DNA from 4 places in the Litoribacterium kuwaitense genome. Region 1 is predicted to be linked to each of the others. Evidence: riboswitches for the same ligand, from Rfam matches in the RefSeq annotation. Region 1 holds a riboswitch; each other region holds the start of a gene.
What was found. Region 1 has a riboswitch for thiamine pyrophosphate ahead of thiE (thiamine phosphate synthase). Riboswitches for the same ligand answer to the same signal wherever they lie in the genome.

Region 1 (3,074 bases):
GCACAAAGAGCCAACGGTATCAAGACAAATAGTGACTTCGTTTCAAAACGTTTGCGGTTATGAGCCGGTCCAAACCATTGACAGTCACGCTGGATTTAAGGACTGGTTTATTCAAACGCATAGACGACCAGGGTTTACAGTAGAGCTCGGAAAAGGGATCAACCCGCTGCCGCTGAGTATGTATCGTGAGATATATCAGGCAACAGAACAAATTATGGCCGCCTTTTTAAAGACAAAAGATTCCTGCTAAAAAGAATAGAGTGGAAACGATTGGTTTTTCATTGTGAAGTCAAAACCTAAACGGTAGAATAGAGAGAAAGAATGATAGATGATGGAGAGAATAATGTGGATGAAAATGTTGAAAGGGGTCTTGCTTTTTTGCCTAATCTTATTGGTGAGCTGTAATCAAGCGTCATCCCTTGGTCAAGCAAGTGTCAGTGCGAAAAGCTTAGAATTAAAGCAGGTCGGTATCAATGGCCTTGTCACTTTAGAAAGGACAGATGATGAGGCTTGGGAATTTATTCAATGGAAAAATAACGCGGAATTATATTTCTTAAAAAGGGAGCCTGAGAAGACCACGATCGTGCTTTATCATTTACATACCGGCTCGCAAAAAGTGTTATATGCGACAACGGATATTGTCAGTGCTGCCCAATATGAGCGAAGCCAGCAAAGGTTTGCTCTTCATACAAGCCAAACAGGGACAGACAGCACATTGTTAATCATCGATTCGGACGGCAACGTGTTAAATAAAAAAACAGCACAGGCCAATGACCTGTATATTGCGTTAAACCCTATGAATGCCTCGACTATGGTCATCTCTTCATTTAATCGAGACTGGAGCTTTAACACAGAAGTATGGAACTACGATACGGATGAGGTTATGAAAGTGGATACGGCCTCACCATTTGTCAAATGGATTAATGCATCTTCACTCATGTACCAAAATGCTGAAGACAATTCGCTTCATGTCGTTGAGAAAGAAGCGCATTCGGACATTCCCTTGCAAGCAGCTGTGAAGGATTTTTATATTGATGCACCAAATGTAGCCTTACTCCTAGAGCGTGAGTCTCGTCTCATGATCGGTATATATAAGATCGTAGAAGGCATTTTTCAAGAACAAGCGATGATTCCGTGGAAGGGAGACAGCTTTTTTTTGCCACCGTTGCAATTTCATCCGGAAAAAAACCAATTTTTTGTCATGCAAAATCGTATGGAGCAATCAATGTTACATACGTATCGTTTAAGCGATGGTGAGTCGCTGCAGGAGGTTCAATTGCCGATGAATCATCGTCTCGATGTATCGCCGAATGGTGAGTGGGCTATCGTACATTCTTACGATCAGGCAACGATTGTTCGCTTACGATCTAGCGAGACGAAGGAGATTTTGTAGCTGAGTTGAGAAATCTTTGATCATTTGAGATAATATAGTGAATGAGTGACTAGAGGTGCCCAATATGGGCTGAGAAAAAGAAATCGATTCTTTTACTCTTTGAACCTGCTCTGGGTTGTTCCAGCGAAGGGAAGTCACGGTGTAACGTTAGATGGGTTGATTTATACCATCCGTACAGCCGTTTCCCTATGGAAAACGGCTTTATTTTTTATAAAGGAGGATTTCTATATGCAGCTGGGACCCGTTTATTCTATTACAGGAGAAGTTTTTCATCCAGGTGTATCCATGCTTGAAGTCATGGAAGAGGCGCTCAAAGGTGGAGCTAATATTGTGCAGCTAAGAGATAAACATTCTTCTAAGCCAGTCGTTTATGAGAAAGCAAAGCAGCTAAAAAAGCTGTGTGATCAATATGATGTACCATTCATTATAAATGATTACATTGATATTGCTCTTGATGTGGATGCCACAGGGGTTCATCTCGGTCAGGACGATACACCGATTGAAGAAGCTAGAAGGCAGCTTGGTCCAGGTAAAGTGATCGGTATTTCAACTCACGGAATGGAGCAAGCTTTAGACGCACAAGCGAGAGGTGCGGATTATATTGGGGCAGGACCAGTCTACGAAACGAACACGAAAGAAGATGTTGTTGCGCCGGTAGGTCTTGAATATATTAAAGCGTTAAAAGAAAGTAATCTTCATATTCCGTTTGTTGCGATTGGTGGCATCAAGCTACACAATCTCCAAGAAGTCATCGAGGCAGGTGCAGCAAGCATTTGTATGGTGAGTGAAATCGTTGGGCATCAAGATCCCGCCTATGTCGTTCGGAAGGCGCATGAGTTGTTAAAAACGCATAACAGCATTTCGGTTCAATTGAATGGTAAAACGACAACAACGAACGTAGAAACGGTAGAAGCGCTTGTTAAAGAAATTGGCATTGACCCTGGTCTCGTTGTTACAGAAGTGGATGGGCAGATTATTCAAGAGGAAGACAGACATTCTGTTCTTCTTCACGATGGTATGTCAATAGAAATGGTTCAGTTTGTCGGAGGAGGATAAGCTTAATGAATCAATCATGGACGATTGGGGGGAAGACGCTCACTTCACGAATTTTTCTTGGGACTGGGCGATTTCCGAACCCGTTTGTACAAAATGAAGCCATTGAAGCATCAGAAGCTAACGTGCTAACGTTTGCCGTTCGGCGTGTCAATGTCGAAAATCCGCATGAAGATGCTATTTTACAACATTTAGATCGGCCGTTTGTCTACTTACCAAACACTTCTGGGGCGACAAATGCCGAAGAAGCGATTCGAATCGCAAAATTAGCGAGAGCGAGCGGGCTAAGCGATTGGATCAAAGTAGAAATTAGCGTTCAAGACCGAACGTTAATGCCTGACCCGATTGAAACCCTGAAAGCGACAAGGATACTTGTTGAGGAAGGTTTTAAAGTCTTTCCTTATACGTCCGACGATCCTGTGCTTGCCCAACGATTAGAAGAAGCCGGGGCGACAGCTGTTATGCCAGGTGGGTCACCGATAGGAACAGGCTTAGGGTTATTAAATCCATACAACCTACAGCAAATTTGTGAAACATTAACTGTTCCGGTCGTGATTGATGCTGGTATTGGCTCTGCTACAGATGCAACGTCAGCGATGGAGCTAGGCGCCAGTGCGGTGTTAATTAA
Region 2 (3,074 bases), on a different contig from region 1:
AAGAGGAATTGCGGCGAATGCTTCAAGCTGTCTCATCAGAAGCACCCCTCATTGTGATAAATTCTTTTCCAGGAAATATGTGGAACGGTATTGCGAAAGTAAAGCAGGCGGTTGAAGCACAGTATTAAGGTGTGCATCCATTATGAAAGAATAATGAAAGCTTGTCCTTATGCGATTTCCCCTGTTTATTCTTTCGGTATTTGTGGTATAGTTCAATTGAGGAAATTAATTAAAAGGAGAAGATTATGTCTCTACCTACAATACTTAAATGGGTTACAGGTGTCATCGAAGCGGGGTTAGGTATTCCTTTTATTGGCGGGATATTTATTGTAGCCAACGGATGGGCGCCACTTTGGATCATGCTCGTTGTTCATGTCGTCGTCTTGCTTATCAATCGATCACACAAAAAACGTATCATTGGTCCAGCGTTTGGTATTGGTGCAAGCTTGCTAGGCTTTATTCCAGTGGTCGGGATGATTAGCCATATCGTCGCTGCCATTGTTTTACTGATTGATGCATATGTGTCAACGAAAGAGGAGAAGTAACAATGATGCCCGTGTAAACGGGTTTTTTGTCGTCCTTCTGATGCTAAGGTGGTAAAACGAAGAAGGGCAAATTTCCCCCGTTTCATTATAAAAAAAGCGAGAGTGATCAGAAGAAATTCTTGCTCTACAGCACCTTTCCCCTTATAATACGAACGGTAGGTAGTTGTAACTAACAAACGGTAGTTAGGGGAGAGAGGCCATGACAGAAAAGAAGGCTTGGACGTATATATTTTTGCGGCCGTGTTAGAAATTGCTTGGGCGTTTGGAATGAAAATGTCTGAAGGATTTACACGACCATTAATCAGCTTTGTCACAATTGCCTTAATTGTCATTAGCTTTTTTGTTTTATCGAAGAGCATGCAAGTTGTCCCTGTAGGTACTGCTTACGCTGTGTTTACTGGCGGAGGCGCTGTCGGCACAGCGATCATTGGCATGACCTTTTTGAATGAGGAAACGAGTATCATTCGGGTGATCTTTATCGGAATTCTCATTACAGGCATTATTGGGCTTAAGTTCGTATCCGGGGATTCTAAAAAGGCACAGTCAGAAGAGAGGGCGACATAATGGCTTGGATCATTTTACTCATCGCAGGTTTTGCAGAAATCGGTGGCATTCTTGCTTTGAAAGCGTCGGAAGGATTGAGCCGTCTGAAGCCAACGATTTTTGCCATTGTTTTTGGCGGATTGAGCTTTTATTTGTTGTCCGTTGCTCTCAAAGAATTGCCGTTAAGTACAGGGTATGCGGTCTGGACGGGAATCGGCGCTGTTGGCAGCGTATTGTTCGGAATGTGGATTTATAAAGAGCCAAAAACGGCTGCCCGCTTGTTTTTTATTGCGCTCATTGTGACCGGTGTCGTAGGCCTTCGGTTTTTTTAAGCGCATGACGTATTGTCTCGCGGATGTTGACGATGATGCATGTAAAATATTTAAGGTCGCAACAGGATTACAGTACACCTTGACATTAAGAGCTCGGTTAGATATGTTGAAAGGGAATACAATGACAGTCCACTGGGGGCGCCATTTGGCTGAGATAAGGAGTGATCCTTAGTCCCTTTGCACCTGATCTGGTTAATGCTAGCGTAGGGAAGTGGAGACGGCTCATGATGCGTTTTTTAAACCTGTGCATACGACCGTTCCTACGTGTTTAGGAGCGGTTTTTTTGTTGGGTACAGACAGTCGTTTAGTCGTTTTCATGAAGGCAATGCATAACAGGTTCCCCAGTAGCTGATCTACAAGGAGGATTCTGATGTCATTTACTGAAATGTTACGCGCTGAGAATGATGCCACGTTTGAAGCTATTTTTGATCATCCGTTTGTTCAAGGGTTAAAAAAAGGTGATGTACCGAAAGAAGCATTAATCCATTATGTGAAACAAGATTTCGAATACTTAAACGCTTTTATGAAGGTTTATGGATTGGCGATTTCAAAATGCTCATCTCGAGAGGATATGTCACTGTTTAATGAGCAGATTTCGTTCGTGTTGCACAGTGAGATTCACCCGCACAATAATTTGTGTCAAGTGGCGGGCGTTCGCTATGAAGAGCTACAAGGATTTCCTTTGGCGCCAACGGCAAACCATTATGTTATGCATATGATGAATACAGGGCACCAAGGTACGCTTGGGGAAATTATGGCTGTGTTGCTGCCGTGCCCGTGGACATACCTTGAGATAGGGAAACGGTTAGTGAATGAAGTGAATCCACAGCCAGGTGAGCATCCCTTTTATGACTGGATTCATTTTTATGGAACGAGCAGTATGGATGAATTAACGAAAAGCTTGCGTACATGGCTAGACGCATACGTAGAGGAAAAAGCGGCTCCGTGGGAAAAGGAAAAAATGCGCGAAGCTTTTGCGAAAAGTTGTCAGCTAGAGCTCGGCTTTTGGGAAATGGCGTACAGTGTAGAAGAATGGCCCGTTCAAAATATTCTCGAAGACATGAAGTGATGTCAGTCCACGTGGATCGCATCATGGTGTCCTTTGTTTAACTTAAAAGCGTTGACTGTTGAGACGTTAAATGAATTGAAATCCCCTTTCCTATGTAGATGTTGGAAAGGGGATTTTGCGATTTTAAACGTGTAATTATGTAATTGGCACCGTAGAGGTGCAGTAACCAACTAAAATATTCAAAAGCTGATGTGCTATGGCGTTGTTTTTATTTGCTGCTCGATCGAAGTCTTTAAATGGTTGATAAAGGCATCGACAAGTAAGGTTTTTGGAGCTTTAGGAAGAATGAGGTAAAAGTGACGTTTCGTTGCGGGCCAGTCGATCATTGGGACAATCGAGATTTCTTTATGCTGCAATGCTTTTTGCACAACCCATTTGGAAAGAATGGACAAACCGAGTCCGTTGGCAACGGCTTCTTTGACGCCATAATTGCTAGAAATCGTCGTTTTTTGTGACACGTGGATATCGTTGTTTTTAAGAAAATCATCCATATAGGCTCGTGTGCCTGACCCTTCCTCTCTTTGCACCCAAGACCATTGGGAGAGCTGTTCCTTCGTCACTGGAGCATCTAGCCGGTCGGCCAGG
Region 3 (3,074 bases), on a different contig from region 1:
TCCTCAGGTAAATAACCAATCCAATCATGACTCATCGGCTTCATCAGCTGCCCATTGTATTCAATATGACCTTCAGAAGGGGAAAAAATGCCGAGAATCATGCGAAACGTCGTTGTTTTCCCTGCACCGTTTGCTCCTAAAAAGCCGAACATCTGCCCTTGTGGAATATGGAAATCAAGCCGGTCAACTGCTCGATTTTTTCCAAAGTCTTTACTCACTTGATGAAATGTGAGACCGTCCATTGTTCAGTCTCCTTCCTTTGTTGTTTAACAAATATACGCGAATAAACAGAAGAAGGTTTCATTTTTGCAATCTCCATCTGTCAATTAGAGATACTGTATTTCATGAGCTCGTTTTTCTGTTACACCTCTACAGACATCAGCACACAATCTTCCCAAACACCTTCATGCAACTCATGCTGTGGTAACTCTTTCCTTTTCGTAAAACCGCTTTTTAAATAACACGCAATCGCTCGTTGATTTTGTATCCGAGGGTCAACGACCACCCGAAACGTGCCAAATTCCTTAGTCAACCGTTTTAACATGAAATTCATAAACGCTTGTCCAATCCCCCGATCCCAATAATTGGGCTCGCCAATAAACTGGTCCATCCCTAGAGTCATCCGTTCATCCCGAAAACCATAACCGGCCTTCATATCATTTCCAGCTGATAAACTTGACAGTAGCCGATCGGCTCATGGCGAAAAAGAATAATGAATCTTCGCTTCGTCTTTTCTTTGCGAAAAAAGCGGTGTTGGACGAGTGACTCGTCATGCGGACGGTCTCTCCCCTCATAATACTGTAACAGGCTTGGATTTTGCAGCCATTTGGACATTTTTGGGATATCTACTGTCTGCAGAGGACGAATGTCTATGTCGTCAGCACAAATCGTCATTTGCTATGAACCTCCTTTACAATTTGCAGGAGAAAACCAATTTTCTGAAGCAAAAGCTTCACAATAGCCGGTCATTGAGTTACGATCAACATATACAGGAAAGACTGCTAGGGGAGCCTTAGTAAAAAGGCTGAGAGAAGTAATCCTTTGACCCTTTGAACCTGATCTGGTTAAGACCAGCGTAGGGAAGCTATCGGCTAAAGCTATGATTACCATGCTTTCATATGCCGTGTGGCTCTCTGATGACCAGAAGCAGACGGTTTTTTTATTGTGGCTCTCTCGCAGTTCTTAATACATATGGAGGGTTCATGATGACATTACCTATTGCTTTAACGATTGCCGGCACTGATCCGTCGGGAGGGGCAGGTATTCAAGCTGACCTAAAAACGTTTCAAGAGCTTGATGTCTTCGGCACAAGCGCTATCACAGCTGTCGTCAGCCAAAACACGTTAGGTGTACGTTCTTTCGTTAATATGGAGACTTCTTTTATTGAGGATCAGTTAAAAGCCGTCTTTGAAGATCTGCCACCTCACGCCGTAAAAACCGGCATGCTTTCTGCCGTTCCGGTCATTGAAGTAACAGCACATGTACTAAAAACAGAGCAAGTAAAAAATTATGTGATGGATCCGGTGATGGTTGCTAAAAGTGGAGACGCTTTGCTTGCAGAAGACGCTCGAAGCAGTCTGTTAAACGAATTGCTCCCTCTGGCGACTGTCGTGACGCCAAACATTCCGGAAGCTGAAGAGATGGTCGGTCAGTCCATTACGACAATAGAGCATATGAAAGATGCAGCAAAAAAACTTGTAGAGGTCTATGGGGCAACGGCTTGTGTGTTAAAAGGCGGGCATCGTATGGACGACGAGCAAGCAACCGATATCTTATACACAAATGGTGCCTTTGACAGCTTTAGCTCTCCCCGAGTTGCAACAAAACATACCCATGGCACAGGCTGTACGTATTCAGCTGCCATTACAGCCGCACTGGCAAAAGGAGCGTCTATTCCAGAAGCCGTCCAAACAGCCAAAGCATTTATTTCGGCTGCTATTGAAGACAGTCTAAATATCGGTCACGGGAACGGTCCAACAAACCACTGGGCATGGCGCCGTCGCCAAAACAAATAAAAAGTATTCTCTTATCGTCTCTTATTTGCCAAACCTTTTCAATGGATCATAGTTCCTTTTATACAATCAAGGGAGCTGTGATTTTTTCTCCAAGATTCATGGTCTGTTACTCCCTAAAATTAGTTCGTTATTCCCATTCAAGAAATTATCATTCTGAATATTCTGTATCATATGATGCATTTTTGCAATAGCGCTGCTAAATGATTATATTTTATTTTCTTCATATGTTAACATATATTTACAGCACGATCTGTATCAATCACCTGAGAACCACCCCCTTTTCTACCCGCACCTGCAAAAGGATGCGGGGTTTTTTTAGCTAAGGATCGCATGACATCAATGTCACCACTTATTTCATGGTACAATTCAAGGACAGTAATTGACGATCCGTTCTTAAGGAGGTCTGTCCAATGGACGTACCAACACTCTATACGAACCGCTTGCGGCTCCGCCCGTTACGAGAGCAAGATGCCCAACCGCTCTTTCAAATTTTAAGCAATAAAGAAGTCACAAAAATGTATGGCATGGAAAAACTAACGACCTTTGAGGAGGCCGTCCTTTTAGTGCGTTCTTTGCGGGAAAGCGTTCAATATGGCTGGGGTCTTCGCTGGGCAATCGAAAAAACCAAAACGGCCGACCGATCTTTATAGGCAGCTGCGGCTTTCATGAATGCTCGCCACGAAATGCGCGAGTGGAAATGGGCTACGAGCTGGACCCATTTTTTTGGGGAAACGGCTATGCTACTGAAGCGCTAGCAACAATGATCCATTGGGGGTTTTCGGAAGGAAGACTTCTGCGAATTGGGGCGACGGTCATGCCTGAAAACAAAGCGTCATTAAAATTACTCACACGACTTGGCTTTCAGCAAGAAGGTTTATTAAAAGATTATATTATGCAGGATGGCGAGCTCCGAGACGTCATCATGCATCGGCTGCTAAAACGAGAATGGCTACACTTGACGAAGCGTCATTAATTTTCGTCAAGAAGCCCTCTCCCACAATGGAAGTGTGACTTGGAACGTCGTTTTTTCATGGGTACTGTCCGCCTGTATCTTCCCAT
Region 4 (3,074 bases), on a different contig from region 1:
ATTTTTCTAGGCAAAACTTCGTATTACTTTTTTTTCGCCTGGTAGTGCCATGACATTGTGAGTCTGGCACAGACCTCAATAAGTAAAAAGATGGTCAAACTGAGCAACACGACGACGATGATCGCTGCAAAGACACGATCGGTTTGGAACGATTGAGAAGATCTCGTCATAAACACGCCAAGTCCTTTGCTCGCTCCGAGCCATTCACCGATAACAGCTCCCATGACGCTGTAAGTGCCAGCAATTCGTAAGCCGGAAAAAAATGAAGGAAGCGCGCCTGGAAGTTTAACCATCTTAAATTGCTGCCAGCGGGACGCGCCCATTGAACGTAAAAGCCTGAGCATGGACGGATCGACTTGCCGATATCCGTCGGCTAGGCTAATCGTAATAGGAAAAAAACAGACGAGTGCGACGACAATAATTTTAGGTAATAAGCCATAGCCAAACCAAATCATAAACAGTGGTGCCAAAGCGATAATCGGGATCGTCTGCGAAATAACGAGCGGTGGGTAAATAGTTTGTCTAATCCAATAGGCTACGTCTGTTAACGTCGCGATGGTCACAGCGACGATAATAGCAATGCTTAAGCCAGCAAATGTTGCCATTAAGGTTGGGCCGATGTGGGTGAACAATAAATCACGTGTTTCCCAAAGCGTTTGTATGACGACGCTAGGTGGTGGCAAAATCCACTGTTCAATTCCTGTCCCCCAAGTGGCGATTTCCCATAGGAGAAGGAGGAGTAAAATGAATAGCACTGGTAAGGCGATGCCGCTCCATACTTTTTACCCTCTGTATTTGCTGATTTTTTCATCAAGAGTGACGCCTCCATCTGGGCGGTAATGGATCTTTACATGCGTCATGACTTCATGAGCACCTGCAGCAATGCATGCGTCCTGGGCTTGTTTGACAATTTGCAAAAGGTGATTTAATTCTCCCTCCATCACCGTTTCCATTGGTCCGACCACATAAGAAACACCAGACTGAGCAACGACATCAATCGCGCGGTCAACAGCGTCATACGAACTCTCCCCAGGATTCATTTTCGGTAATACTTGAAAACCTAAGTTTACAGTGGACATACGATCTCCTTCCCTTCATTTGATGTATCATTGAATCACTGCGTAAACAACGCCTTCGACTCGTTTAAGTTGATAGCGGTGTATGATCACAACAGCTCATGCTTTTTTTGCGCATAAAAAACATCGCTAAAGAAGCGATGTATATACCAAAGCAAAAGTAGCCACATGATCTATAACAAGCGGCAACTCGCTGACATCCCTTCGCTGGCATGATCCAGATCAGGTATTTTGGGTCGGTGACAAATCACCCTCTCAGCCAAAAACGGCTCCCCGCAGCATATTCAATTCAAGTACACTATAGCATTCAGATCATAAGGTGTCTACTGTCTACAAGACCGGTGAAAATAAGCGAGAAAAGGATTCTTTCACCCGCATTGAAAAAGGTCTGTTTTTCCATTCAGAGGATATAACTTGCCTGCAATCGTTAAGGTCGGATTGGTAATCATTTACAAGTGTAGCGACAGCCTTTGATTGAAACAGAAATACATTCGCTTCAAAGTTTAAGTTAAAACTGCGCAGGTCGACATTCGCTGTCCCGATTGAAGCGACGTTTTCATCGACAATGATGACTTTTTCATGGAGAAAACCTTTATGGTACGTGTAAATATCTACGCCTTTAGATAAGAGCTCTGCAAAGTAAGATTGTGTCCCGTAGCGAGTAAAAAAACCATCGTTTTTTTCCGGTACCATTAAACGAACATCTACACCTCTGGAGGCGGCTGTGCTTAACGCCGTACGCATCGCTTTGTTAGGTATAAAATAAGGCGTAGCAATCCATACCGATTGTCGTGCTTCAGTGACCATCGTAAAGTAGATGTCGGCCATTGTTCCTTGCTCAGAATCTGGACCGCTTGACACGATGTGTACACCACCATCCGCACTTTCTTGTAAAAGTGCTTCATTGGAAATGAACTGTTTAATGGGCAATTTTTCTCCGCTGACATATTGCCAGTCCATTAGAAAAATCGTGTGCAAATGTTGAATGGCTTCACCTTTAATTTTGACATGTGTGTCGCGCCAGAAGTTAAACTCTCGTGAACGACCGATATACTCGTCTCCGATATTCAGTCCACCGATATAACCTGTCTGCCCATCGATAATGACGATTTTGCGATGGTTTCTAAAATTAACTTTTTGGGTTTTGAGTCCTTCACTCAATGGAAGGAATGCATAAATGTTGACACCGGACTGTTTCATTCGTTGAATGGCTTTGCGCTTCAACTGAATGCTTCCAATGCCATCGTAAATGACACGGACATCTACACCTTGCTCCGCTTTGTCACAAAGGATGTCAATGATCGTCGTCCCGATGTGATCTGAGCGAAAAATATAGTACTCTAAATGGATAAAGTGTTTCGCTGTCTTCAAATTGGTGATCAGGTCGGGGAATTTTTCTTCGCCGTTTGTCAGTATATCGGCATTCGTATAGAAGCTCATATCATTTTTTGTCGTTTGTTGAATAAAAGTAGAGATCGTTTTTTCTGTTTCTCCTAAACCTTGCCACGTATCGCGAGGCTTGTTGTTATGGAGGCGATCAAAGTACCAGCGATTGTCTTGTCGTTTTTGCCTGAATAAGTGTCCCTTTACTTCCAACTGCCCGGTCATTAAGTACAGGGCATAGCCTGCAATAGGGAAGAAGATCATTGTATAAATCCAGAGGAGTGTTTTGTAAGGATTTCGGCCTTCGAGTAGAATGGCAAAGCAGATTGAAGCTATGATGAAGCCATAGATGAGCCAAGAGATGAAGCGTTCTCTGTCATCGACCCAATCACTTATCCCTAGGAAGAAAGAAGCAATCAATAGCAACATTAAAAAGACCTGTCTCGTTTGTTTCATTGTCGGTTTTCCCTTTCCGTTGTTAGCAGTCCTTGCAATGATAAGGATATACCCGTTTATGCCATTATTTAGGCTTGGTTTTCGTGTGACCTATTCAAGTCTTTACGGATATGCACGCTTAGATGACCAGGTTTTCTTAAGCAATGCAGGGTCCGATTG

Region 2: another riboswitch for thiamine pyrophosphate. It lies ahead of tenA (thiaminase II); the one in region 1 lies ahead of thiE (thiamine phosphate synthase).
Region 3: another riboswitch for thiamine pyrophosphate. It lies ahead of thiD (bifunctional hydroxymethylpyrimidine kinase/phosphomethylpyrimidine kinase); the one in region 1 lies ahead of thiE (thiamine phosphate synthase).
Region 4: another riboswitch for thiamine pyrophosphate. It lies ahead of G4V62_RS15395 (thiamine-binding protein); the one in region 1 lies ahead of thiE (thiamine phosphate synthase).

What each region holds. Positions count from the first base shown of each region.
Region 1 covers NZ_JAALFC010000001.1:149,602-152,675, forward strand. The annotation lists gene G4V62_RS00780 (M14 family metallopeptidase) at 1-250, shown strand, start outside; gene G4V62_RS00785 (YqgU-like beta propeller domain-containing protein) at 350-1,393, shown strand; TPP riboswitch at 1,435-1,542, shown strand; gene thiE (thiamine phosphate synthase) at 1,622-2,449, shown strand; gene G4V62_RS00795 (thiazole synthase) at 2,455-3,074, shown strand, end outside.
Region 2 covers NZ_JAALFC010000056.1:9,028-12,101, reverse strand. The annotation lists gene G4V62_RS17675 (sugar phosphate isomerase/epimerase family protein) at 1-128, shown strand, start outside; gene G4V62_RS17670 (hypothetical protein) at 246-545, shown strand; partial or broken gene G4V62_RS17665 (DMT family transporter) at 745-1,109, shown strand; gene G4V62_RS17660 (DMT family transporter) at 1,109-1,420, shown strand; TPP riboswitch at 1,545-1,647, shown strand; gene tenA (thiaminase II) at 1,791-2,489, shown strand; gene G4V62_RS17650 (LysR substrate-binding domain-containing protein) at 2,684-3,074, opposite strand, start outside.
Region 3 covers NZ_JAALFC010000028.1:33,306-36,379, reverse strand. The annotation lists partial or broken gene G4V62_RS13510 (ABC transporter ATP-binding protein) at 1-242, opposite strand, end outside; gene G4V62_RS20370 (GNAT family N-acetyltransferase) at 362-655, opposite strand; gene G4V62_RS20365 (GNAT family N-acetyltransferase) at 652-894, opposite strand; TPP riboswitch at 994-1,099, shown strand; gene thiD (bifunctional hydroxymethylpyrimidine kinase/phosphomethylpyrimidine kinase) at 1,203-2,015, shown strand; gene G4V62_RS20360 (GNAT family N-acetyltransferase) at 2,426-2,665, shown strand; gene G4V62_RS13490 (GNAT family N-acetyltransferase) at 2,605-2,988, shown strand; gene G4V62_RS13485 (sensor histidine kinase) at 2,995-3,074, opposite strand, start outside.
Region 4 covers NZ_JAALFC010000037.1:21,292-24,365, reverse strand. The annotation lists gene G4V62_RS15400 (ABC transporter permease) at 24-755, opposite strand; gene G4V62_RS15395 (thiamine-binding protein) at 783-1,079, opposite strand; TPP riboswitch at 1,256-1,362, opposite strand; gene cls (cardiolipin synthase) at 1,407-2,915, opposite strand.